3 regions of the Hoeflea sp. AS60 genome follow, and region 1 is predicted to be linked to each of the others. Evidence: predicted binding sites of a transcription regulator. Region 1 holds the regulator's gene; each other region holds the start of a gene.

Region 1 (7,277 bases):
CATCTCCGGCCGCGCTGGTTCCGACTGAACTACTTCAGCAGGGCGCAGGCGCTTTCGCTTGCCGGCCGCCAGGCGTCTTCGGCAGCGATCTCGCCGATCATTTCGTAGTAGTCCCAGTCACCCTTGGATTCCGCAGGCGATTTCACCTTCGAGGAAAGCATGGGCTTCATGACCACGCCATCAGCACGGATTTTCGCATCCTTGATGATCGCGTCGTTGACTGGTGTCGCGCGCATCGATGTCATCACGGAGACGCCGTCATCCGCACCGGCCTCGGCAACGGCCTTGAGGTAATGCATGACCGCCGAATAGGTGATCAACTGCGCTTCGTTGGGCTTCCTGCCGTTAAAGGCATCGCTGAAGCGCTGGGCAAGCGCGCGGCTGTCGTCGTCTCGATCCCAGTAGGCGGCGCTCGAAAACACCAGTCCCTTGGTCGACTCCAGGCCAATGGCATGGACGTTGTTGATCAGGATGCCGAGCGGAGCAAGGCTCTGGCCAGCAGCAGTGATGCCAAACTCATTAGCCTGCTTGATCAGGTTGCCCAGATCCGCGCCAGCATTGGCAATGCCGATGGCCTTGGCGCCACTGGCCTGGGCCTGGAGCAGCTGAGACGAGAAATCGTTTGTGCCGAGCGGGTGCAGCGTCGAGCCGATAACCTTGCCACCGGCAGCTTCGATGAAGCGTGTCGCATCTTCCTGCCAGGCCTTGCCGAACGCGTAGTCGACAGTGATGAAGTACCAGGAGTCCATTCCCTGAGCCATCTGGGCCGCGACCGCGCCCTTGGCCAGGGTATAGGTGTCAAACCCCCAGTTGGTGGTCATCGGAGAACAGGATTCGTTGGTCAGTGCAGCCGAAGCTGTTCCTGCGACAAGATAGGGCTTTTGCTTGTCGCGCATGATGTCGTTCACGGCGAGCGCGATGGACGAAGCGGAACAGCCGACAATCGTGTCGACGCCTTCTTCATCGACCCATTTCAGCGCCTGGGCGGCCCCGATGTCAGGCTTGTTCTGGTCGTCAGCAACCACAACCTCGATAGGTGATCCGTTGACAGTATCGCCAAAGTCCTCGACCGCGAGCTTGACCATGACAACCGAGCCAGGTCCGCAATTGTCGGCATAGGGGCCAGACTGGTCGGCCATGACGCCGATGCGGACCACGTTGTCCGAGTTTTCAGCACTGGCTGGCGACGTCACGAGCGCAGTGGTGAGCATCAGCATGCCTGCCACGCCAGTGGTTTTTCTGAATATATTCATGATTTCCTCCCGTTGAGTTTCAGTCCAGATTTCCTCTCGCGTCCCGCGCATTGGCACTCCTGCCGGCTACGAGAACGCGTACGTAATTCCTCCGTCGACAAACAACATGTCACCTGTGACGTAGGATGACTCCTCAGATGCCAGGTAGACCGCAGCACGGGCGATATCCTCAGGTTCGCCCAGCCGGCCCAGCGGCACACGTTGACGGCGACGCTCCCATGCGTCTTCCGTTACCACCCGCATCGCACCGTCTGTGCGGGTGGAACCCGGAGCAATTGCATTGACCCGGATATTGTCGGCGCCGAACTCTGCGGCGCCGCTGCGTGTTGCCGCTGCAACCGCTGCCTTGATCGCGCTGTACATGATGCCGTGTTTCATCGCGAGAACCGCTGAGGGTGACGCGATATTGACGATCGCTCCACCGCCTGCGGCTCGCATCTGCTCGAGAACCGCCTGGTAGCCCCAGATCACGCCCTTGAACCCGACGTCGATCATCCGACCGATTGTTTCTTCGGTCTGCTCCTCAAGTGGCCCGTAGCGGTTCCACATGGCATTGTTGACCAGCACCGTCACCGGCCCGAAAGCCTCCTGCGTGGCCTCTGCCGCAGCAAAGACCTCATCGCGCTTTGCTGCATTGCCGGCAATTGCGATCGCCCGGCCGCCAGCGGCGCGGAGTTCCTCGGCCGCCTGTTCGGCTGTGTCCTGCTTGATGTCGACGACGCCGACAGCCGCACCTTCACGTGCATAGGCCTCACAGATGGCGCGACCAATACCCTGGCCGCCGCCAACGACGAGCGCCGCACGCCCTTCAAGCCGACCCGTCATAGTGACGTGTTCCGATAGTGCATCTGAAGTCCTCCAACTTGCAGTCCTCCGGCGGCGCGCAAGACAGCCTCCGCTGTCTCCTCCTGTCGCGCCCCAACGAGCCTGCTTCCTGAAAAGAAACTGGCATGTTTCCTCCAATTCCAGTAGAAATATTCTTATGTGGGGTGGAATTTCACAGATGTGAATTTGGGAGGAGAATTGGCCATGGCGAATCCGCAGGTCAAATCAGCGACACGCGCCATTGAAATCCTGGAATATTTCAAGCTGTCGCAACAGCCGCGATCAATGTCGCAGATAGCCAGCGATCTGGGCTATCCGCAGTCGAGCACCACGGTCATGCTCAAGACCCTGGTAAATCTGGGGTATCTCAATTTCGACAGGAGCACGCGCGACTACTTCCCAACGCCGAAGCTCACCGCGCTGGGAGACTGGATTCCGCGGGTGATGTTCGGCTCCGGGCAGATGATCGACGCGCTGAACGATCTGCACGCGGCCACCGGCGAGGGCGTGTTTCTGGGCACCAAGAACGACATTTATCTGCAATATACCCGCACCAAGGAATCCATTCACGCGCTGCGCTTTCACATCGATGAGGGTTTCATGCGTCCCCTCACACTGTCAGCGGCGGGTTGGGTTCTGCTCAGCACTTTGCCGGAAGACAAGATCGACAACATCGTCCGCCGGGCCAATATCGCTACGCCGAACCCTGCTGAGCGAACGGAGACCAAGACGATCCTGGCGCGGATCACGGAGATACGGTCGAACGGTTACGCCTATGCGGAAAACATGCCGCTCGAAGGAGGCTCAACCCTCGCGCTCAGGCTTCCTGCCGAACTTCAGGGGCAGCCAGTGGCGTTGGCGCTAGGCGGCGTCACCGAGCGGTTCAAGAAGAATTTTGCCGCTTACAAGACGGCGCTATTTGCTGCTGCGGAAGCGGTCAAACAGGACAATGACTTCGATCTTCCGGTCCGCATCAGCCTTTGACAACTGGACCGGAAACCCGATAAAAACCGGCACCAGTCGAGCAAGAACTACTTCGCCCGGCTGGTTGGGACTGTCCGGAATTATTTTTCAACCGCATTCAAATCAGCCGCGAGCGCCTGCGGCGTTTGATTCGGAAAAGGAAGAGACTGCCGGGGCAATCCGAGGAAAGAAGCCCTTTGTTCCCAACAACCTGACCTGGCCAACAGGATCCGGAACCAATCAGGGCCGCCGGATGTGTTTGTGTTCGAAATGGCTTGCAATGGGCCCTAAAGCCTAGCCAGTAATCAAATATTCGATTAAATATCAGAAGCTTAGTTCACAATCTGAAGTCGCCGTGCCACACCCATACCATGCCGAGCTCAAAGACAACATTTTGGCTATGGTTTCAGCCAATTAGGCTGCCTGCCGTTGAAATTCGCAGACCCGCAGCGCTCGCGTTCCGTTCCCGTTTATGTTTCGCGCCTCCAATGTTCCTTTATTGTTTCTTTACCACTTGCGGAACACAAATAGAACATGATAGTCAGGTTCTTGGTTTGTTTCATACCGGCGATCGGGCCGCACGCAGGGGTACTGCAACTATGTTGACGCGCAAACAGCACGAGCTTCTTCTTTTCATCAACGAACGGATGAAGGAAAGCGGGATACCGCCCTCATTCGACGAGATGAAGGATGCGCTTGATCTTGCGTCCAAATCCGGCATTCACCGGTTGATCACGGCTCTCGAGGAGCGCGGCTTCATCCGACGCCTTCCGAACCGGGCGCGCGCGCTGGAAGTGATCAAGCTGCCTGACAGCTACCAGGCCAATTTGCAGCCGCGTCGCGGGTTTTCGCCGAGCGTGATTGAAGGCGGACAGGGCAAACAGCCCGAACCGGTGCGCCGTGCCGAACCTGCCAATGACGAGCCGTCCCAGGTTGCAGAAGTGCCTATGATGGGCCGAATCGCGGCTGGTGTGCCGATCTCGGCAATCCAGAACATCACCCACAACATCACCGTGCCTGCGGAGATGATCGGCCCCGGCGACCATTACGCGCTTGAGGTCAAAGGTGACTCGATGATCGAGGCCGGCATTTTTGATGGCGATACGGTGGTTATCCGTAACATAACCACTGCCAATCCCGGCGATATCATCGTGGCGCTGGTCGACGACGAAGAAGCGACATTGAAGCGGTTCCGCCGCAAGGGCGCCTCAATCGCGCTCGAAGCCGCCAACCCGGCCTATGAAACCCGGATTTTCGGACCTGACCGGGTCAAGGTTCAGGGCAAGCTTGTCGGCCTGATCCGGCGTTACCACTAGGCCCGTTTGGCCATGGCGGGTGAGATGCTCATCCGGGCAGATCAAAGGCCCGGGTGCGCCAGTCGTAATAACGCTGAACGGTCCATGGCCTGATCGTACCTTGCAGGGCAGCCTCCATATAGAAGCGAGGCCTCTTTGGACGGCGTGGCGGTCGGCTTGGCTGCAGGGCTTGCGCTTGATCCGTTTTGCTGACGGTGATCGCCAGTGCCCCAGACCGGCGCAGGCTTCGGGATGTGATCAGCGTGGCGCCCGAGCGGCAGGTGCCGAGATAGACCGGGATGGACACGACCACCAGGTCAGCCCGGTCACACGCTGCGCCGATCAGCGCCGCCTCATCTATCACCACAATTGCCGCTTGGGCATGGACTGCGGCGCAGACGCCACGGCTCGCGCAATGGAAGTGTGAGGGTTGCTCTGAGGCTGCCGCGAGCAGTTGATCGAGAATGCTGGCTTCCGGTGGAGCATCAGGTTCCGATGCTTCTTTCAGCCCTTGCAGATTTGTTGGAGGGACATGCGGCGCTCCGCGCATGGCGGTCTGCCATTGGCCAAACACAAATGCAGACGGCCGCGCGGCATTGCTTGCAAGGCCTGCCGGGCTGATCAAACCGACAAGATCTCCGGTTTCGCTGACAAGGACATCTGGGCTGCGGCCGGCAAACTGCGGCAGCGCAAGCCCAAGACCCATAGCGATCAGGGCAAGGCCCGCCAGGCGCAGCCAGCTCCGCAGAAACACCAGGAGCACAAACCCTGTTCCGGCAATCAAGGTAACCGGCAACGGGATCTGTCCGACGCTGACATCGCCGCCGAGAGCATGGACATAATTGGCTGCGGCGATGACGCCCTCGAGCCCCTGCCCCATCAGCCTCAATGGCCATGCATCTAGCCCGAATGGCATCATCAACATCGCCAGAAGGCCCGCGGGCATGACAACAAACGTCACCAGCGGCATGGCCAACAAATTTGCCAGCAAACCGCCGCCGGCCACACGGTGAAAATGATGTGCCGAGAAAAGCCCCGTCGCGAGGCCTGCCACGAGCGAAGTGATCGCCAGACCGAGGATACCCTTGGCTGCAAAAACAATGCCGCGTCGCAGAAGCGATCCGAAAGCCCTGGCACCAGCTGTTTCCGATCTGCTACCGGCTCTGCGCGCAATCGCGGCATAGGCGGAAATCAGGGCAGCAGTGGCTGCAAAGGACATCTGGAAGCCCGGGCCGACAACGGCGGATGGCGATATCAGGATAATCACGCTCGCCGCCAGCGCGACATTGCGCATGGTCAGGGCTGGCCGGTCAAACATCACAGCAACCAGCATCACCGTGAGCATCACCCATGCGCGCTGGGTGGAAACGCTGCCGCCGGAAATCATCAGATAGGCGGTGGCGGTCATCATCGCACCGATGGCGGCAAATTTCTTGACCGGCCAGGCCTCGACCACGGCAGGAAAGGCAGCCAGGCTCTTGCGAATACCGATGTAGAGCGTGCCGGCAGCAAGTGCCATGTGCAGGCCCGAGATCGCCAGAATATGCGCCAGTCCGGTGGCGCGCAGGGCGTCAACTGTCGGCTTGCTGATACCGCGCCGGTCGGAGACCGCAAGCGCTGCAGCGATGCCACCGGGGTCGCCAGGCAGCACGTCGCGAATGCGGGCGGATACATTCTCCCTAACACTGCGCAAACCAAGCCTTAGTGACCGGGCAACTTCGGCAGCGGTGATCGGCTGGTTTGCCACCGGATCGACGAACGCCGGTGCGCGGTAAAAAAAGCCTGGCGCGCCAATGCCATCGACAAAGGCGCGAAAGGCAAAATCATAGCCGCCGGGCATGACCGGACCAGACGGCGCTGACAATCGCGCCCGACCCGAAATGAGAGCGCCAACAGGTGCCACGCGGTGGTTGCTGCGGGCAGTGAGACGAACCCGCGCGGGCGGACGCCGGATTTCGGGATCAGCGGTGGCTACAAGCCTGACAAGATAACGAACCCTGCCATCAGGATCGAATTCACGCGCCTCGACAGTTCCTGCAATCGAGGTTGTCACATCCGAATCAAGCAGAATGGCACCATTGTGAACCTCGATGACGGCAGCCAGCGCGCCTGCGAACACCGCAGCGGCGTAACCGGCGCCACGGGCGGCAACGCGGTGATGTTCACGCGCGAAAACGGCGACCAACACCGCGACAACGAAACCCGCGATCACAAACACCATGGAGGGGTCCGTCGGCGCCATGTAGAAAAGCCCGGCGCCTGTCCCCATGGCCACGGGAAGGAACAGGAATGCAAGCCCCTGGTTCTTTTCGGTCGAGACAGCATTCGAAAACGCAGCGCGCAGCCGGGTCATAGGCAAGCTTCCGCCACGCGCAATCGGCGGCATGGTCAAACGCGGCGTTTGCCGAGGTGCGCCCGGCGCAACCCCGCCGTCGCCCGGCTTGAGGGCCGCTTTAACAGCCTCAAGCGCAACGACTGTATCGTGCTCAAACCTCTTGCGTTCTGCCTGCATCATGCACGCTCCGCCTGAAGCCTGCAAAACTACCACCGAACCGGGTGCAACCGCCACCATAAATTGTATTTGCGCGAATGATGGCGCAACCAGCCATTTGTGGTTCGCGCAGCTTGTTCTGTGACGTTTGTCGCGAAATTCCAGTATGTTAACATTCGCTAAAGGCTGTGGTGGCGGGCTTTTGCCTATCGCCCAAGCCGGGCACAATTAGCCATCCGCATAGCTTGGCACAGTGCAGCAAATCATATAGCTAAATCCGTGACGGTCATCCAAGACGTCGGCCGAGCGCCGATCGACTGCATTTGTGGAAGGACATGCCATGGCAGACAAGAACGCAAAAATCATCATGGACGGTAAAGAGGTCGACCTTCCGGTCAAGACCGGAACCATAGGTCCAGACGTCGTCGACATCGGCGCGCTTTACAAGAA
Region 2 (7,277 bases), on a different contig from region 1:
GATGATGGAAACATTGGCTGGATTGATGCCGGCGGGAACAAGTCCTGACGGCGTTGGCTGATATGAAATAGGGCTGCAGGCCAATTACGGCCAGGGCTGGATATGGCCTGCAGCCTTTCACATGACGCGAACAATGAGGTCCGGAACGCGGATCCAGAACAAGGAATGTAACATGGCGCTTGCTGATCTGATTGGGCAGAACTCTGTTCTGCCTGCGCTCAAGGCAAACTCCAAGAAGCAGTTGTTGCAGGAACTGGCGGCCAAGGCCTCGGAAGTCACCGGACTTGCCGAGCGCGAAGTGTTTGACGTCATCCTGCAGCGTGAACGGCTCGGCTCAACCGGTGTTGGCAATGGCATTGCCATTCCGCATGGCAAGCTGCCGTCGCTGGACAAGATTGTTGGCGTTTTTGCGCGCCTGGATCAGCCTGTCGATTTTGAAGCTTTGGACGATCAGCCGGTCGACCTGGTGTTCCTGCTGCTGGCGCCTGAAGGCGCAGGCGCCGATCACCTCAAGGCGCTGTCGCGGATCGCCCGTGTCATGCGCGACAGCGAGATGGTCGCCAAACTGCGCGCCACCGACAATGCGGCCTCGCTGTATGCATTCCTCACCGAAGAGCCCGAATCCAACGCAGCCTGAAACCGGCGAGTGGGTTGGAGCAAACGGTCTGCCAGGTCATCAAAAAGGCCCGTAACCGGCTTGCCGGTCGCGGGCCTTGTTCATTCGTTCGCCGAGCTTGCGTTGCCGTGGCCTAATGCAGGGCTACGGTCTTGAGTTCGTCTTCGGCAGCGCGGTAGAATGTGCTGGAGCGGTTGTCGGTCAGCAGGATCGGCGTGCCGTCGGCGCCAAACAACGCCCAGAGCTCAAGACCGGGATCAAGAACAGGCGCTTCGGGAAAGCGTGCGCTTACATCTTCAGACCGCATCTTGCGGATATAGCCGACCTTTCCTGCTCCAAGCAGGGCCAGGTCATTGGCGGAGAGTTGGGTTTTTCCCGATTTGGCAATCATGTCGATTTCCTCCTGAAGGTGGCAGGAAACATCCTGTTGGCTCGAACTGTAATCTTCAGTCTCGAACGGAAATGTTAATTTTTCGCACCATGCGCTCGGGTTCCGGGCGATTTAGATCGACGGACAGCAATCCGTTCTTCAATTCGGCACCGATAACCTCCATCCCGTCTGCAAGGACGAACATGCGCTGGAACTGTCTGGCGGCGATGCCGCGGTGCAGATACTCGCGTCCGTCATTGTCAGATTGGCGTCCGCGGATCACCAGCTGGTTTTCTTCCGTCGTGACCTCAAGATCTTCATCACAGAAGCCGGCAACTGCCAGCGTGATCCGTAGCCGTTCGGAATTGCGTCCATCGGCGGATGCCCGGATACGTTCGATATTGTATGGGGGGTAGCCTTCGGACCCCTTGGCGATCCGCTCCAGGGTCTTTTCCATTGTATCAAAGCCCAGCAACAGCGGGCTCGAGAAAGGCGTCATGCGCGACATGGCTTGTCCTCGGTTTCAAGCGACAGGCGCCGGACCCTGAAATCGGCATCCGGCATGGGCGTAATATGGGAACTTGATTGCGGCTCCGCAAGAACCTTGCTCCATCACCGCTGCCACTCTTAATGTCGCCTCGACCGAATCGCATTTTTTCAAAGGACGAGCCATGACGCCGCGCAAGATCATCATCGACACGGACCCCGGCCAGGACGACGCCGCCGCAATCATGCTGGCCTTGGCCAGCCCGGAGCTGGAAGTGCTGGGCGTGGCCGCGGTCGCGGGCAACGTGCCGCTTCCTCTGACCGAGCGAAACGCCCGCATCGTCACCGAAATCTGTGGCCGCGGGGACATCGCGGTCTATGCGGGCGCAGAAAAGCCGATTGCGCGGAAGCTGGTCACGGCCGAGCACGTGCACGGCAAGACCGGTCTCGACGGCGTCGATCTGTTTGAGCCCGCGCGGCCGCTGGAAAAGATGCACGCTGTGGATTTCATCATCGAGACGTTGCGCAAGGAACCTGCCGGCACCGTCACACTGTGTCCTCTCGGGCCGTTGACAAATATCGCCACGGTGATCGAGCGTGCGCCTGATGTCGTTGCGCGGATCAACGAGATCGTGCTGATGGGCGGCGGTTTCTTCGAAGGCGGCAACATCACGCCGTCTGCCGAATTCAACATCTTCGTCGACCCCGAAGCGGCAAAAATCGTGTTTGGGGCAGGGGTGCCGATCACCATGATGCCGCTGGATGTCACCCACAAGGTGCTGACCACCAAGGTGCGGGTCGAGCGTCTGCGCGCCAACGGCAACCGGCCATCGGTGGTGATGGCCGACATGCTGGAGTTTTACGAACGTTTTGACGAAGAGAAATACGGCACCGATGGTGGCCCGTTGCACGACCCCACGGTGATCGCCTGGTTGCTCGACCCAGGCATGTTCGGTGGCCGCAAGTGCAATGTCGAAATCGAAACCGGCTCGGAACTTACCCTCGGCGCCACGGTGGTTGACTGGTGGAAGGTCACAGGCCGCCCAGAGAACGTCTATGTTGTCAGGGATGTGGACGCTGACCGCTTCTTCGATCTGTTCATCGAGCGCGTCGGTCGTCTGTGATCCTGTCAGAGATGGGCATCAACTTCGGCTGACATTGGAATGGAGGGTTGGGCGCCGGGCTTGAGACAGGCCAGCGCGCCTGCCACCGCTGCGCGGTGGACGGCTTTTGCAAAATCCATTCCGGCGTCGAGGCCCTGGGCCAGATAGCCGCAGAAGGTGTCACCGGCACCGACGGTGTCGACTGGCGTGATGCTGAGGGAGTGGACGTGCTCGGTCTTGCCGTCCCTTGCCCATAGAACCCCGTCGCCGCCAAACGTGACAATCAGGCACTGACCGGATTTGCCGTGCAAGGCATCGAGCTCCGCTCTCGCAGCCTCAAGTGTTGCCGTCGGACGGCCCGACAGTCGGGCAAATTCGGTCTCGTTGGCGATCACGATGTCTGCGAGCGGTGCCAGCCGCTCGACAGCGTCTGTCAGGGGCGCGATATTGAGAACGCTTCGGATGCCTTTTGCCCGTGCCGCCTTCAGTGCAGCCTCGATTGCTGCGTCCGGGATCTCCATCTGCAGCACCAGCGTGTCGCCTTCAGACATGGCTGCAATTGCCTGTTCGGCGTCGCTTTGCGACACGTGTGCGTTGGCCGCGGGAATGACGGCGATCATGTTCTCGCCGTCGCCGCCCACCAGAATCAGCGCGGTGCCGGTCGGCCCCTCAATGTGACGCACGAGGCCAAGATTTGCGCCGGCTTCATCCAGCAGTGACAGTGCCTCGCCCGCAAAGGCGTCATTGCCGACAGCACCGCACATCTTGACGTCGGCGCCAGCGCGTTGTGCCGCCAGGGCCTGGTTGGCGCCCTTGCCACCCTGCGCAGTGGCGAAATCCGTGCCCGTCACGGTTTCACCAGGTTCCGGCAGTCGGGGGGTGGTGGCGATCAGGTCCATGTTGACTGATCCGATAACGGTAATCATGGCGGTCTCCCTTGGCTTCCCATTCGCCATGTGGCGGCCGGGCTACGATCGCAATCGCATCAGCAGCTTTCTGTCAGCTTATCGGAGCGGAGAAAAGGGGTCAGTCGTCTTCGTCGACAACTCTGAGCTTCAGTGTGGAGGAACGGGGTTCGAACTTGGGCGCCGAATCGGGGATCGCGGGCCGGTCCGGCGTCTGCGCCTTGGGCGCGACCGGCTTGGCTTCATCCGCTACCTGGGCAAATTCCAGCGCCTCGATCTTGGCGCCGCGCTTGGTCAGCTTGTCCGATGAGGTCAGGATCAGGTCGACATCCTTTTGGGCCATTGAAAAATGCGCCTGCAGTTTCCGTGTCCGGTCATCCAGCCGCGAGACGTCTTCCATCAGCCTGAGCACTTCGCCCTGGATCAGATGCGCCTGCTCGCGCATCCGCGCATCCTTGAGCAGCGCCTGGATAACCTGGATTGAAAGCATCAGCAGCGATGGCGAAACGATGACCACCCGAGATTTTTGTGCCTTGTGCACGATCACCTCGAATTTCTCGTGGATCTCGGCGAAGATCGATTCCGACGGCACGAACAGAAACGCCGTGTCCTGGGTTTCGCCCGCAATCAGATATTTGTCGGAAATGTCGCGGATATGGACTTCGATATCGCGCCGAAACCGCTGCTGCGCATGTTGGGCAGCCTGCTCGCCGGTGCCTTCGGCTTCCGCTTCGCGCATGGCGTTCCAGGCTTCCAGAGGGAACTTGGCGTCGATGACCAGATCCGGCGCGCCGTTGGGCATGGTGATCGTGCAATCGGGCCGCATGCCGTTCGACAAGGTTGGCTGAAAGCTGAACGCGCCAAACGGTAGCCCGTCCTGGATGATCGTTTCCATGCGCGATTGTCCGAAGGCACCGCGGGTCTGCTTGTTCGAAAGGATCGCCTGCAGCCCGACCACGTCACGTGCGAGTGACTGGATGTTGTTCTGTGCGGTATCAATCACCGCCAGCCGCTCCTGCAGTTTTGACAGGTTCTCGTGGGTCGATTTGGTCTGCTCGGTGATCGACGACCCCAACCGCTGGGTCATGCCGTCGATGCGCTGTCCGATGGATTGATTGAGTTCTGCCTGCCGTGCGCCGAACAGTTCAGTCATCGCGCCCATGCGGCCCTGCATTTCGGATTGCGCCTTGAGGATCTCGGCAAGCCGCGCCTCGGCCTGGGCCGCACGCGTAGCGGCATCAGCTTCTGCTGCAGCCCGTCTGCGGCTGGCCCGCGCCAGAGTAAGGCTGAGCCAGATGACAATCAGCGCCAGCGCCGCAAGCGCGGCAAACAGGCTCTCACCCAACGTGACCATGTGGCCATTGAGCTCAAGAAGCGGGATCGAAAACAGCGCGGAACCGGTTTGCATGGTCATGAACTAGCTGATTCTCCTAGTTATGTCAGATCAAAACGGGAACATCCTGCACGAGCTTCGTGCAGGAATGATTGACGCCGCGCTGATCAACGATTATTTCACGGCCATGAGCATCAAGCCGATCATCTATTTGCCCGACCCGATCCTTCGCCAGCAAAGCGCGGCGGTGGAGCGTGTCGATTCTGAAATGAAGAGCTTTATCGATGATATGCTCGAAACCATGTATGACGCGCCGGGCATTGGCCTGGCGGCGATCCAGATCGGTGTGCCGCGCCGCCTGTTGGTGATTGACATCGCCGGCAAGGACGAGGACCCCAATCCGCAGGTCTTCATCAACCCGGAGCTGGTGGCGTCCGGTGATGACACCAGCATATATGAAGAGGGCTGCCTCTCTATCCCGGATTACTATGCCGAAGTCGAGCGGCCTGCGACCATCACCATCAAGCATCTTGACCGGGACGGCAAGGAACTGGTGACCGAGGCCGACGGCCTGCTCGCCACGTGCCTTCAACACGAGATGGACCACCTCAACGGCGTCCTTTTCATCGACCATATTTCCAAGCTCAAACGTGACATGGTGGTGCGCAAGTTCACCAAGCTCGCCAAATCACGCGTGACCGCCTGAGGCCAGGCTTTAAATTTGCCCATTGGCGGTCCTTCGCCTGCCGCGAATGTGTATCGAGGAACCGCTATGCGTATCATATTCATGGGAACGCCGGATTACGCGGTGCCGACGCTTCAGGCGCTGCATGCGGCCGGTCATGAGCTTGTAGCGGTCTATTCCCAGCCGCCGCGTCCGGCAGGCCGCCGCGGTCTCGAAGTGCTGCCGTCACCGGTTCACCGCACGGCCGAGCAATTGGGGATCCCGGTATTTACGCCCAAAAGCCTGAAGAGCCAAGAAGAGCAGGCGGCTTTCCGGGCGCTTGAGGCAGACGCGGCGGTCGTTGTCGCCTACGGCCTGATCCTGCCCAAGGCCATTCTTGTCGCCCCCCGTCTTGGCGCATGGAACGGCCACGCCTCGTTGCTGCCGCGCTGGCGTGGTGCGGCGCCGATCCAGCGCGCCATCATGGAAGGTGATGCCGAGACCGGCGTCATGATCATGCAAATGGATGTGGGCCTCGACACAGGCGCGGTGGCGCTGAGCGGTACTGTGGAGATATCCCGTGACATGACCACGGGCGCGCTGCACGACATTCTGGCTGCGAAGACTGCGCAACTGATGGTCGAGGCAATGGCTACGCTGGAGCAGGGCGACCTGCCGGTCACGCCGCAACCAGCTGACGGCGTCACCTATGCAGCCAAGATCAGCAAAGGCGAAACCCGGGTCGACTTCAGCCAGACAGCAGAGCAGGTGCACAACCATGTGCGCGGGCTGGCGCCATCGCCAGGCGCCTGGTTCGAGCTGGAGACTGCAGGCCGCGCCGAGCGCATCAAGCTGCTTGCCACACAAGTGGTCGAGGCCGTTACCGAAGCCTCAGCGCCGGGAACCGCGCTTGATGGCGACCTGACGATTGCCTGCGGTGAGGGCGCCATCCGGCTCTTGACCTTGCAGAAGGCAGGCGGCAAGCCGCTTGCCGCGCAGGACTTTCTGCGTGGAACGCAAGTCCCGGCAGGCACGGTGATCGGCTGATGCCACGCTACCGGCTGGATATCGAATATGACGGCACCGGCTATGCCGGATGGCAGCGCCAGGATAATCATCCCTCGATCCAGCAAGCGATAGAAACCGCGATTCTGGGGTTTTCCGGTGAGACCGTCAGCATTCGCGGCGCCGGACGAACCGATGCCGGCGTTCACGCCCTTGGTCAGGTGGCCCATGCCGACTTTGAGAAGACCTGGCCGGCCGACACCGTGCGCGATGCGATCAACGCACATCTGCAGATGGCCCGTGAGCGGGTGGTCATCCTCGCCGCCCGTCAGGTCGATGATGCGTTTGATGCCCGCTTCTCCGCGTTGAAGCGGCACTACGTCTACCGCATCATCTGCCGCCGCGCATGTCTGGTGCTTGAGAGAAACCGGGCCCTTTGGTCAGCCAAGCCGCTTGATGTTGCCGCCATGCATGCCGCCGCGCAACGGCTTGTCGGACGGCATGACTTTACCACCTTCCGTTCGATGCAGTGCCAGGCCAATTCGCCAGTGCGCAGTCTCGACCGTCTGGATGTGGTCAAGGGCGATGCGGAGGGTCTCATCGAGATCCACGCATCCGCGCGCAGTTTCCTGCATAATCAGATTCGCTCCTTCACCGGAACGCTGCGGCTGGTGGGCGAGGGCAAGTGGTCGGCCGATGATGTCGAAGCAGCCCTTCTCGCCCGCTCCCGCAGGGCCTGCGGACCGGTGGCCGCGCCCGAGGGATTGTATTTCCGCGCCGTCGAGTATCCCGACA
Region 3 (7,277 bases), 940 kb from region 1:
ATGAATGAAAACGAGCCCGCACTGATGGAAAAGGTCAATGCGATCATTGCCGAAGCAAAGGCTGATGGTTCGCTCAATGCCATCTCGGAAAAGTGGCTTGGCATCAAACTGCCGGAAGATCTCTGATCACCGGACGAAATCCGCCGGCCTCGTCCGGCGGCGCCCACCCCGACCATCAGAGGCGTCTGACAGGTGAACTACACCTTCAATTTTGACTGGATCGCCCAGTATTATCCCGTGATTCTGAAGGGGATCGCCATCACTCTGGAGCTGACACTTGTCGGTGCGGTGATCGGCGTCGGCCTTGGGATATTCTGTGCCTGGGCGCGCACGCTCGGCCCAAGCTGGCTCCGGCCACCGGTCGCGGTCTATGTCGAATTGATACGCAACACACCTTTCATGGTGCAATTGTTCTTCATCTTCTTCGGCCTTCCAGCCCTCGGCATAAGGCTTGGAGAACTGCCTGCTGCAAACCTTGCCATGATCATCAATCTTGGAGCCTACAGCTGCGAGATCATTCGGGCCGGTATCGAGGCCACCCCGAAAGGCCAGTTTGAAGCGGGCCATGCACTTGCCCTGCGGCCATTGCAGATCTTCTGGAAGATCATTCTGCTGCCGGCGCTGCAGCGGATCTGGCCGGCCTTGTCGTCGCAGATCGTCATCGTCATGCTCGGGTCCGCTGTGGTTTCGCAAATTGCAGCCGAAGACATCACCTTTGCCGCCAACTTCATTCAATCACGCACATTCCGCGCCTTCGAAGCCTATTTCGTCACAACGCTGATCTATCTGCTGCTGTCCATCCTTGTGCGCAAAGGGCTCGACCGGTTGGGTTTTCTGCTTTTTCCATCGTCTCGGGTCGGGAGCCGCTGATGACCGATTTTTCGACCTGGGATATCGTTCGCAACCTGTTGCTGGCATCCCGCTGGACACTCGTCTTATCTCTCGTCGCCTTCATCGGCGGTGGCATCGTGGCGCTTGTCATCCTGTTTCTGCGCATTTCAAAAAACCGCTTCGCAAAACTCTTTGCCCGCTATTACGTCGAATTGTTCCAGGGAACGCCGTTGTTGATGCAGCTTTTCCTGGCCTTCTTCGGCTTCGGGCTGTTCGGCATAGACGTTCCGGCCTGGCTGGCCGCGGGCCTGGCGCTGACGCTCTGGACGGCAGCCTTTCTCGCCGAGATTTGGAGAGGTTGTGTCGAATCGATCCCGAAGGGTCAATGGGAGGGATCCCGGAGCCTGGCGCTGACCTATGTTCAGCAGATGCGGTTCATCATTCTGCCACAGGCATTCAGGGTCGCAATTCCGCCGACCGCGGGGTTCTCCGTGCAGGTGGTCAAGGGCACCGCCCTGACGTCGATTATCGGCTTCGTCGAACTGACCAAGGCCGGCACCATCGTCACAAATGCCACCTTCCAGCCATTCACGGTCTACGGATTGGTGGCACTTTTCTACTTCGTCATCTGCTTTCCCCTGTCCAAATTTTCAAAGCACCTCGAGCGCAAGGCAGCAACGGCCTATTCCAATGCGCGTTAGGGCAGAAACGCAGGCCCGCTCGGTCAGTCACGCCATCTGTCGCCAACAGAGTGGAAGACCTCAGAACCGGACAGCCGCTTGCATTCGCCTTTGTCAGCTGTTTCCATTCGATTTGAACGTCGATAAGGAAAACCAATGCCCCGGTCAGAACCCATAGATACGATAGCTGTTTCAGCCTCCGCAGCCACGACGCGCCTGACCATTGACCTTGGCGCGCTGGCTCAGAACTGGCGCATCATGCGTGATCTGTCGGGCAGCGCCCGCTGCGGTGCGGCGGTCAAGGCAGATGCTTACGGCACCGGTGCCGATCACGCAGCCGCCAGACTGGCACGCGAGGGCTGCCAAGATTTCTTCGTCGCAGATGCCAACGAGGGTGCGCGCTTGCGTCCGTTGCTGCCGGACGCCCGCATCTACGTGCTCAACGGCGTCTTCGAAGGCTCGTTCGCCCAGACGCTGGCGCATGATCTGGTCCCCATCATCAATTCACCACAGCAAGCCGCGTTCTGGTGCGGCAGCGCCGGCGACCGTGCCTATGCGCTGCACATAGACACCGGCATGAACAGGATGGGACTTTCGCCGGAGCAGGCTGTCCAGCATAGCGAATCCAGCATGCCCTCTCCCTGTCTGGTGATGAGCCACTTCGCCTGTGCCGACGACCCCGCGCATCCGCTCAACGCCCGTCAGATGGAGATGTTCGCGAGCATACGCGATCATTTTCCCGGCATTGAGGCCAGCCTGGCAAATTCGGCCGGCATCCATTTTGGCTCTCCTGCCCGTTACGATCTCACCCGTCCGGGCATTGCGCTCTATGGCGGAGAACCCGTGTCGGGAGCGGTCACGCCCATGCGCCCGGTCGTCACCGCCGAAACGCAGGTGCTTGTCATAAGGCAAGGCAAGGCGGGCGAGACGGTCAGCTATGGCGCTTCGCACATCTTTACCCGCGACAGCCGAATCGCCGTCTGCGGCGTAGGCTACGCCGACGGCTTTCTCCGCAACGGATCTGGCTCCGGCGTACCCCTGCGCTCCGCGGTGCCGCAGGGCGCTTGTGGCGCAGTTGATGGCGTTCGCGTTCCGGTGGTCGGCAAGATCACCATGGACCTGGCCATGTTCGATGTCACCGATCTGCCCGAAGCTGCCGTCAAGGCTGGCGACTGGATTGAGCTTCTGGGGCCCACAATCACGCTGGAAGAGGCAGCAACCGCCTCGGGCACGATCAGCTACGAAGTGCTTACAAGCCTCGGAAGCCGCCATGCCCGCAGCTACCGTGCCTGAACCAGGCCATCTGTTCTTTCATGCGAAACAATCCACTGCTTTTCAGAATATCCCGACGCAAACGAGAACAAACAGTGGACAAACCGCCATCTTCCTGACAAACCGGCTAAAACAGAAAGGTAACTGACCCTTGGCCAAGACCCGCGTTCAATTCGTCTGTCAATCCTGCGGCACCCTGCACACGCGCTGGGCGGGAAAGTGCGATGGCTGCGGCGAATGGAACACCATTGTCGAGGACGATCCGACCGGTGGCATCGGTGGCGGACCGGGGGCGGCTGCGCGGAAGGGCCGGCCTGTAGCGCTCGCCAGCCTGTCGGGCGAGATCGAGGAAGCCCCGCGCATCGCAACTCTGGTCAGCGAACTCGACCGCGTCACCGGTGGCGGCTTCGTGCGCGGGTCTGCAGTCCTGGTCGGCGGCGATCCGGGCATCGGCAAGTCCACGCTTCTGATGCAGGCAGCCGCGGCGCTGGCAAGGCAGGGCAACAGGGTGATTTATGTCTCGGGTGAAGAGGCTGTCGCCCAGGTGCGGCTGAGAGCGCAACGGCTGGGCGCCGCCGACTCAGGTGTGTTGCTGGCGGCCGAAACCAATGTCGAGGACATCCTCGCCACGCTCGCCGAGGGCAAGCGACCTGATTTCGTCATCATTGATTCGATCCAGACCCTGTGGAGCGATCTTGCTGGGTCGGCGCCGGGCACTGTTACGCAGGTGCGCACCGGCGTGCACGCCATGGTGCGCTACGCAAAGCAGACGGGTGCGGCCATGGTTCTGGTGGGTCACGTCACCAAGGATGGGCAGATCGCCGGTCCCCGTGTGGTTGAACACATGGTCGATGCAGTGCTTTATTTCGAAGGCGACCGCGGTCATCACTACCGCATCCTGCGCACGGTGAAGAACCGCTTTGGCGCGACCGACGAAATCGGCGTGTTCGAAATGTCCGACAAGGGATTGCGCGAGGTCGCCAATCCATCAGAACTTTTTTTGGGCGAACGCAATGCGAAAGCCCCGGGTGCGGCGGTGTTCGCGGGCATTGAAGGCACCAGGCCGGTGCTGGTCGAAGTCCAGGCGCTGGTTGCCCCATCGAGCCTCGGCACGCCGCGCCGCGCGGTGATCGGCTGGGATTCGGCACGATTGTCGATGATCCTCGCGGTGCTGGAAGCCCATTGCGGAGTGCGTCTTGGCAGCCATGATGTCTACCTCAATATCGCCGGTGGCTACCGCATCGCAGAACCGGCGGCAGATCTGGCTGTGGCTGCGGCTCTGGTTTCCTCTCTCGCCGGGCTTGCCCTTCCGGCCGATTGCGTCTATTTCGGCGAAGTCAGCCTGTCGGGTGCAATCCGGCCGGTGGCGCAAACGGGTTTGCGGCTGAAGGAGGCCGAAAAGCTGGGCTTCGCCAACGCGGTATTGCCATCGGGTTCCGCCGACCTGCCATCCAAATCGGGGGCGGGTCTGGCCCAGATGGAATCACTGGCGGATCTGGTTGCGCGTATCGCCGGGTCGAAAGGTGCTCTTCTGACCGGGAGTGACGATGACGAAAACTGAATTCAGCCTATCCGGCTGCCTCAAAAGGCAAAGGTAGGCAGAGCCTGAACGGAACGCGATTTCATGCCTATTACCCTTCTTGACGGCATCCTGCTTGGTATCACGCTGTTTTCAGCGGTGCTTGCCATGGTTCGTGGGTTCTCGCGCGAGGTTCTGGCCGTCGCTTCCTGGATCGCCGCAGCAGCTGCAGCCTATTTCATCTATCCTATGCTGACACCGCTGGCGCTGAAATATACATCCTCCGACAAGATCGCCATGATCGGTTCCGCGGCGCTGGTCTTCCTGATTGCGCTGATCCTGGTTTCCTACATCACCATGCGCATTGCAGATTTCATCATCGACAGCCGCATCGGCGCGCTCGACCGGACCCTCGGGTTTGTTTTCGGCGCAGCGCGCGGTGTGCTACTGGTTGTCGTGGCCATGCTGTTCTTCAACTGGCTGGTACAGGCGCCGAAGCAGCCTGAATGGGTTGTGACCGCAAAATCAAAGCCGATGCTCGATTCGCTGGGCGCGAAGCTGGTCAACATGTTGCCCGACAATGTCGATGCCACGATCATTGATCGCATGCGCGGCGGCGGCTCCGAGGAACCGGGAGCGGATGCGGCACCTGCCACAAGCGGATGACACATACCTGTCGGGATCAACTCGGCAGGTCTACATAAAGGTTCGACGCCGATGACAGACAGTGGCTTGAAACCGGTCGACAACGAAGCCGACTGCTTCCATGACGAGTGTGGTGTGTTCGGAATTTTCGGCAAGCCCGAAGCCGCAGCCGTTGTGACACTCGGACTGCACGCGCTCCAGCATCGCGGCCAGGAAGCAGCAGGCATAGTCTCGTTCGACGGATCACAGTTTTCCGTTGAGCGCCATGTCGGCCTGATTGGCGACACCTTCACCAAGCGCTCGGTCATGGACCGCCTGCCCGGCGACCGCGCCATTGGCCACACCCGCTATTCGACCACCGGTGGCGAAGGCCTTCGCAACGTTCAGCCCTTCTTTGCCGAATTTGCCGGCGGCGGCTTTGCCATTGCCCACAATGGCAACATCACCAATGCGCTCACCGTGCAGCGCGAATTGCAGAAGCGCGGCTCGATCTTCTCTTCGACATCAGACACCGAAACCATCCTGCATCTGATCGCTGTCAGCGAGAAGACCCGGATCGTACCGAAGTTCATCGATGCGCTGTCGAAGATCGAGGGCGCCTACTCACTGGTCGGCCTGTCCGAGAAGAAGATGATCGGCGCCCGTGATCCGCTCGGCATCAGGCCGCTGTGCATCGGCGATCTCGACGGGGCCTATATCCTGGCATCGGAAACCTGTGCACTCGATATCATCGGCGCGCGCTTCGTTCGCGAAGTCCAGCCCGGCGAAGTGGTGGTCATCACCGGCAAGGGCATCGAGAGCCATTTCCCGTTCGAAAAACAATCGCCGCGGCTCTGCATCTTCGAATATGTCTATTTCGCCCGCCCGGACTCGACCATCGAGGGCCGGAATGTCTATGAGGCGCGCAAGCGGATCGGCGAGGAACTGGCCAAGGAATGCCCGGTCGATGCCGATGTCATCATTCCGGTTCCAGATTCCGGCACGCCGGCAGCCATCGGGTTTGCCCAGCAGGCCAACATGCCGTTCGAGCTCGGCATCATCCGTAATCATTATGTCGGACGCACGTTCATTGCGCCCTCCTCCTCGATCAGGCACATGGGCGTCAAGCTTAAGCTCAACCCCAACAAGAACATGATTGAAGGCAAGCGCGTCGTGCTGGTTGACGATTCCATCGTCCGCGGCACCACCAGCCAGAAGATCGTCCAGCTGGTGCGTGAAGCCGGCGCCCGCGAAGTGCATATGCGCATTGCCTCGCCGCCGACCATGTCGTCATGCTTCTATGGCGTTGACACCCCCGAGAAATCCCAGCTTCTCGCCTCGCGCATGTCGGTGGATGCGATGGCGGATTTCATCCGCGTCGACAGCCTGGGCTTCGTCTCCATTGATGGCCTCTACCGCGCGGTGCGTGAACCTGGCCGCAATGCCGAGTGCCCGCAGTTCTGCGATGCCTGCTTTACCGGCGAGTACCCGACAACGCTCACCGATCAGGGCGATCTGGGCAATGTGCGCAGCCTGTCGCTGCTGGCAAACAACGGATAGTTTTCTCCATGACTTCTCTTCAAGGACGCATCGCGCTCGTCACCGGCGCTTCCCGGGGCATTGGCTACTGGACCGCGTTGGCGCTTGCCAAAGAGGGCGCGCACGTGATTGCCGTGGCCCGTACCACCGGCGGCCTTGAAGAACTCGACGACGCCATTCAGGCGGCAGGCGGCAGCGCCACGCTGGTGCCGATGGATCTGACCGACATGCCTGCCATCGACCGTCTTGGTGGCGCCATCAACGATCGCTGGGGCAAGCTCGACATTCTCATCGCCAATGCAGGCGTGCTGGGCACCATTTCGCCGGTCGGCCATTTCGAGGCCAAGGTGTTTGACAAGGTAATGGCCGTCAACGTCACCGCGACATGGCGCGTGATCCGCTCGGTTGAGCCGTTGCTGATCAAATCTGACGCCGGCCGGGCTCTGGTCCTGTCGTCCGGTGTTGCCCACTCAGCGCGCGCCTTCTGGGGGGCTTATGCAGCCTCCAAGGCAGCCGTCGAAACACTGACACGGGTCTGGGCCGCCGAAACCGAAAAGACCGCCCTCAGGGTCAACGCGATTGATCCGGGCGCCACACGTACGGCGATGCGGGCACAGGCAGTGCCGGGGGAAAATCCCGATACCCTGCCCCACCCTTCAGAAGTCGCTGCAAAGCTGATCCCGCTCTGCGCGCCCGAATGCACCGAAACCGGCAAGCTGTTCCGGGTCGCTGAAAACCGCTTCTTCGACTATCAGCCACCTGTATAACCTCTCCCGCCGCCCCGGCGCCAATCATGACTGTTCCCTTAGCAG

What was found. Region 1 encodes LexA, which represses DNA repair genes until DNA is damaged. Its sites were predicted from a motif close to TGTTCNNNNTGTGTTCNG; they were not measured.
Region 2: a site for LexA is predicted at 4,921-4,938, ahead of def (peptide deformylase). Genes of this name have one in related genera too.
Region 3: a site for LexA is predicted at 2,868-2,885, ahead of radA (DNA repair protein RadA). Genes of this name have one in related genera too.

Annotation. Positions count from the first base shown of each region.
Region 1 is NZ_JBBMQP010000002.1:1,010,811-1,018,087, forward strand. It holds gene WNZ14_RS15095 (ABC transporter substrate-binding protein) at 30-1,253, opposite strand; gene WNZ14_RS15100 (glucose 1-dehydrogenase) at 1,320-2,078, opposite strand; gene WNZ14_RS15105 (helix-turn-helix domain-containing protein) at 2,283-3,062, shown strand; gene lexA (transcriptional repressor LexA) at 3,641-4,357, shown strand; gene WNZ14_RS15115 (ComEC/Rec2 family competence protein) at 4,386-6,851, opposite strand; gene gltA (citrate synthase) at 7,168-7,277, shown strand, end outside.
Region 2 is NZ_JBBMQP010000001.1:1,327,691-1,334,967, forward strand. It holds gene raiA (ribosome-associated translation inhibitor RaiA) at 1-48, shown strand, start outside; gene ptsN (PTS IIA-like nitrogen regulatory protein PtsN) at 173-637, shown strand; gene WNZ14_RS06140 (DUF1150 family protein) at 750-1,007, opposite strand; gene WNZ14_RS06145 (Hsp20 family protein) at 1,063-1,494, opposite strand; gene WNZ14_RS06150 (nucleoside hydrolase) at 1,658-2,596, shown strand; gene WNZ14_RS06155 (ribokinase) at 2,602-3,501, opposite strand; gene rmuC (DNA recombination protein RmuC) at 3,602-4,834, opposite strand; gene def (peptide deformylase) at 5,001-5,519, shown strand; gene fmt (methionyl-tRNA formyltransferase) at 5,586-6,524, shown strand; gene truA (tRNA pseudouridine(38-40) synthase TruA) at 6,524-7,277, shown strand, end outside.
Region 3 is NZ_JBBMQP010000002.1:69,667-76,943, reverse strand. It holds gene WNZ14_RS10650 (transporter substrate-binding domain-containing protein) at 1-126, shown strand, start outside; gene WNZ14_RS10645 (amino acid ABC transporter permease) at 193-870, shown strand; gene WNZ14_RS10640 (amino acid ABC transporter permease) at 870-1,532, shown strand; gene alr (alanine racemase) at 1,668-2,804, shown strand; gene radA (DNA repair protein RadA) at 2,935-4,344, shown strand; gene WNZ14_RS10625 (CvpA family protein) at 4,408-4,968, shown strand; gene purF (amidophosphoribosyltransferase) at 5,020-6,486, shown strand; gene WNZ14_RS10615 (SDR family NAD(P)-dependent oxidoreductase) at 6,495-7,232, shown strand.